Regions from separate parts of the Streptomyces sp. NPDC028910 genome, predicted to be linked through region 2. Evidence: predicted binding sites of a transcription regulator. Region 2 holds the regulator's gene; the other holds the start of a gene.

Region 1 (2,451 bases), on a different contig from region 2:
ACCCTGGAGGCGGTGGCCGCGGACAGCGGCCAGACCGCCACCATCCGCCCGAGCCTGGACGCGTTCCGCGCCGCCGGCCTGGCCTGACCATCTCCTCCTGCTCTACCGGAAAGGCAGTAGCGCCATGAGCGTCAACGTCCGCATCCCCACCATCCTGCGCACCTACACCGGCGGTCAGGCCGAGGTCCCGGCCGAGGGCGCGACCCTCGCCGAGGTCATCGAGTCCCTGGAGAAGAACCACCCGGGCATCGCCGCGCGCGTCCTGGACGACCAGGGCAAGCTGCGCCGCTTCGTGAACGTGTACGTCAACGACGACGACGTGCGCTTCGAGGGCGGGCTGCAGGCGGCGACGCCGGCCGGCGCCGGCGTCTCGATCATCCCGGCAGTCGCGGGCGGCTGCTGAGTAAAACCGAAATTGCCCCCTCCGCTAAAAGCGGAGGGGGCAATTCTGCTTGATTGGGCACGGTACAGTTGGGGAAGTCCCCTCCGCTGTTCTTGCCCGCCGCATATGAACGGGCCGCGTGAGGGTCGACATCGGGCCAATGTGCAAGCGCGGTATGGGGCTTTGGCGAGATATGTCAGGCCCGAGTTGCCCGGGAATATTCCAAATTTTCACTCTATTTCAATGTTTCTCGGTGTCCTGAATTCTCGTCGGATTGACCTGTTGCAGACAGCACCCGCGCAGATACATTCAGCCTCGGTCGACGCGTTCCGGCGCAAGTTCTGACCCGGGAGCGCGAAGTGCGTTCCTGCGCAAGGGCCAGTAATAGGGGAGTTAGGCATGGCTCAGGGCACCGTCAAGTGGTTCAACGCGGAGAAGGGCTACGGCTTCATCGCGGTCGACGGTGGTGCGGATGTGTTCGTCCACTACAGCGCCATCCAGATGGACGGGTACCGCACCCTTGAAGAGGGTCAGCGGGTCGAGTTCGAGATCTCGCAGGGCCAGAAGGGTCCGCAGGCGGACATGGTCAAGCTCGCGCTCGGCTAGTCCTGGAGCGATCGACCACCGACGCACAGTGTTCATTGACCTACGAGGGGCCCACATCCTGGACACGGGATGGGGGCCCCTCGTACGTCTGCCCAGTCCAGCCGGGCCGTTGCCCCGAGCCGCTTGCACTCGGAGGGGTCGAGTGCTAATCATTGGCGTTAGCACTCTCCCGGTGAGAGTGCTTAAAAACGAGGACCGGGCCGGTGAGGCCCGCAGGGTCCGGCGGGAAGGAACCGCCGGGCACGCAGGCCGTCCGTCGCGGGCGCGGGCGCGGTCCGGAGCAATCCACCCCTGTCCGGGAGGACCACTTCAGATGGCCAAGATCATTGCGTTCGACGAGGAGGCCCGGCGCGGTCTCGAGCGTGGGATGAACCAGCTCGCCGACGCCGTCAAGGTCACCCTTGGCCCCAAGGGTCGCAACGTCGTCCTTGAGAAGAAGTGGGGCGCCCCCACGATCACCAACGATGGTGTCTCCATCGCCAAGGAGATCGAGCTCGAGGACCCGTACGAGAAGATCGGCGCCGAGCTGGTCAAGGAAGTCGCCAAGAAGACGGACGACGTCGCGGGCGACGGTACGACCACCGCCACCGTGCTGGCCCAGGCTCTCGTCCGCGAGGGCCTGCGCAACGTGGCCGCCGGCGCCAACCCGATGGCCCTCAAGCGTGGCATCGAGAAGGCCGTCGAGGCCGTCTCCGGCGCCCTGCTGGAGCAGGCGAAGGATGTCGAGACCAAGGAGCAGATCGCTTCCACGGCCTCCATCTCCGCCGCTGACACCCAGATCGGCGAGCTCATCGCCGAGGCCATGGACAAGGTCGGCAAGGAAGGCGTCATCACCGTCGAGGAGTCCCAGACCTTCGGTCTGGAGCTTGAGCTCACCGAGGGCATGCGCTTCGACAAGGGCTACATCTCGGCGTACTTCGCCACCGACATGGAGCGTATGGAGGCGTCGCTCGACGACCCGTACATCCTGATCGTCAACTCCAAGATCGGCTCGGTCAAGGACCTGCTGCCGCTCCTGGAGAAGGTCATGCAGTCCGGCAAGCCGCTGCTGATCATCGCCGAGGACGTCGAGGGCGAGGCCCTGTCGACCCTGGTCGTCAACAAGATCCGCGGCACCTTCAAGTCCGTCGCCGTCAAGGCCCCGGGCTTCGGCGACCGTCGCAAGGCCATGCTCGGCGACATCGCCATCCTCACCGGTGGCACGGTCATCTCCGAGGAGGTCGGCCTCAAGCTGGAGAACGCCGGTCTCGACCTGCTCGGCCGCGCCCGCAAGGTCGTCATCACCAAGGACGAGACCACCATCGTCGACGGTGCCGGTGACAGCGACCAGGTCGCCGGTCGCGTGAACCAGATCCGCGCCGAGATCGAGAACTCCGACTCGGACTACGACCGCGAGAAGCTCCAGGAGCGCCTCGCGAAGCTGGCCGGCGGCGTGGCCGTCATCAAGGCCGGCGCCGCGACCG
Region 2 (2,451 bases):
GACCGGGTGACCTGCGAGACCTCACCGCGGCCGCGGCACATGTCACATGTCTGCGCCGAGGTGCCGGGTGCGGCGCCCTCGCCGGAGCAGGTGGTGCAGACCACGGCCGTGTCGACCTGGATGTCCTTGGTGGTCCCGAAGGCCGCCTCGTCCAGCTCCAGGTCGAGGCGGATCATGGCGTCCTGGCCGCGCCGGGTCCGCGAGCGCGGGCCGCGCTGCGAGGCCTGGCCGAAGAAGGCGTCCATGATGTCGGAGAAGTTGCCGAAGCCGCCCGCTCCGAATCCGCCCGCTCCGCCGCCGCCCCCCGAGGAGGACAGCGGGTCCCCGCCGAGGTCGTAGACCTGCTTCTTCTGCGGGTCCGAAAGCACCTCGTAGGCCGCGTTGATCTCCTTGAAGCGCTCCTGCGTCTTCGGGTCCGGATTCACGTCCGGGTGGAGTTCACGCGCCAGGCGGCGGAAGGCCTTCTTGATCTCGTCCTGCGATGCGTCGCGGCGCACGCCGAGAACGGCGTAGTAGTCCGTGGCCACTTACGACTCCGCCAGGATCTGTCCGACGTAACGTGCCACTGCGCGTACCGCTCCCATCGTTCCGGGGTAGTCCATGCGGGTCGGTCCGACCACGCCGAGTTTGGCGACTGTTTCGCCGCCCGAACCGTAACCGACCGAGACGACGGACGTGGAGTTCAGTCCCTCGTAGGCATTCTCATGCCCGATCCGTACGGCCATTCCCGACTCGTTGGCCTCGCCGAGCAGCTTGAGGAGCACGACCTGCTCCTCCAGCGCCTCGAGCACCGGCCTGATCGTCAGGGGAAAATCGTGTCCGAAGCGGGTGAGATTGGCGGTACCGCCGATCATCAGCCGCTCTTCGGCTTCCTCGACCAGGGTTTCGAGGAGCGTCGCGAGCACGGTGGAGACCGTGGCGCGGTCGTCGGCCTCGAAGGATTCGGGGAGGTCCTGGACGAGCGGGGGCACATCGGTGAAGCGCCGGCCGACGACCCGGCTGTTGAGCCGGGCCCGCAGATCCGCGAGCGAGGTCTCGCCGAAGGGGCTCGGGCAGTCGACGAGCCGCTGCTCGACGCGTCCGGTGTCCGTGATCAGTACGAGCATCAGGCGCGCCGGGGCGAGCGAGAGCAGCTCCACGTGCCGGACGGTCGACCGGGTCAGGCTCGGGTACTGGACGACCGCGACCTGCCGGGTGAGCTGCGCGAGCAGCCGCACCGTACGCCCGACGACGTCGTCGAGGTCCACGGCGCCGTCGAGGAAGTTCTGGATGGCCCGGCGCTCGGGCGACGACAGCGGCTTGACCCCCGCCAGCTTGTCGACGAAGAGGCGGTAGCCCTTGTCGGTGGGGATCCGGCCGGCGCTGGTGTGGGGCTGGGCGATGTAGCCCTCCTCCTCCAGCACGGCCATGTCGTTGCGCACGGTGGCGGGCGAGACGCCGAGCCGGTGCCGCTCGGTGAGCGCCTTGGAGCCGACAGGCTCCTCCGTCCCGACGTAGTCCTGGACGATGGCGCGCAGCACTTCGAGTCTGCGTTCGCTGAGCATCGCGCACACCTCCAGCTGTGGTCCGTTGCCGTGTTCTGCCGTGTTCTGCCGTGTTCGTTTGGCACTCTGGACGTTCGAGTGCCAGAGATCCCCCGCTCAGTGTACGGCCGGGCGGTGAGCCCCTGGCAAGGGAGGCCCGCCAGGGTAGCGTCGCGGCATGGACGTGCGTTGGGAAGAGGCGGGCTGGGAACGGCTGACCGGACGGGCCGGCCGGCGACGGCTGCCGGTGTGGGACTGCACGGTGGGGCTGGTGGTGGGGGACGAGTCCGTCCTCCTGATCGACCCCGGTTCGTCCGTACGGGAAGGCGTGCGGGTGCGGGCCGAGGCCGAGCGGCTGACGGGTCGGCGCGTGACCCATATCGCATTCACGCACGGCCATTTCGATCACGTCCTGGGCGGGGCCGCCTTCGCCGGGGCCGAGGTGTTCGGGGCGGTCGGACTGGACGCGCTGCTCCACGCGGGCCGCGAGGAGCTGCGCGGGGACGCGGTACGGCACGGGCTCGCGGAGGGGGAGGCGGTGGAGGCGGTGGACCTGCTGGTGCTGCCGAGGCACCCGGTCTCGGGCGAGTGGACGCTGGAGCTGGGCGGGGTGCAGGTGCTGCTGGCCAATGTGGGGCCCGGGCACACCGGTCACGACCTGGCCGTCTTCGTACCGGGTGAACGCGAGGTGGTCTTCTGCGGGGACCTCGTCGAGGAGTCGGGCGAGCCCTTGGCGGGTCCGGACGCGGTGCCCGGGCAGTGGCCCGCCGCCCTGGACCGGCTGCTGTCGCTGGGCGGGGACGACGCGCTGTACGTGCCGGGTCACGGAGCGGTGGTCTCCGCGGACTTCGTCCGTGCGCAACGCGCCACACTGGCAGCCCGTTTCGGCGTGTCGGGGACATGACGCCCGGGGCTCTCCTAGTGTCGG

The links. The regulator HrcA, encoded in region 2, represses chaperone genes, less so after heat shock. The targets are predictions, from matches to a motif close to TTNGCACTCNGNNNNNCNGAGTGCNAA.
Region 1: groL (chaperonin GroEL) is a predicted target of HrcA. The motif match lies at 1,147-1,173, and genes of this name have one in related genera.

What each region holds. Positions count from the first base shown of each region.
Region 1 is NZ_JBVHVF010000004.1:109,670-112,120, forward strand. Features, by position in the region: gene thrC (threonine synthase) at 1-87, shown strand, start outside; gene ACZ4TV_RS07445 (MoaD/ThiS family protein) at 125-403, shown strand; gene ACZ4TV_RS07450 (cold-shock protein) at 782-988, shown strand; gene groL (chaperonin GroEL) at 1,302-2,451, shown strand, end outside.
Region 2 is NZ_JBVHVF010000037.1:2,506-4,956, reverse strand. Features, by position in the region: gene dnaJ (molecular chaperone DnaJ) at 1-527, opposite strand, end outside; gene hrcA (heat-inducible transcriptional repressor HrcA) at 528-1,544, opposite strand; gene ACZ4TV_RS31075 (MBL fold metallo-hydrolase) at 1,702-2,427, shown strand.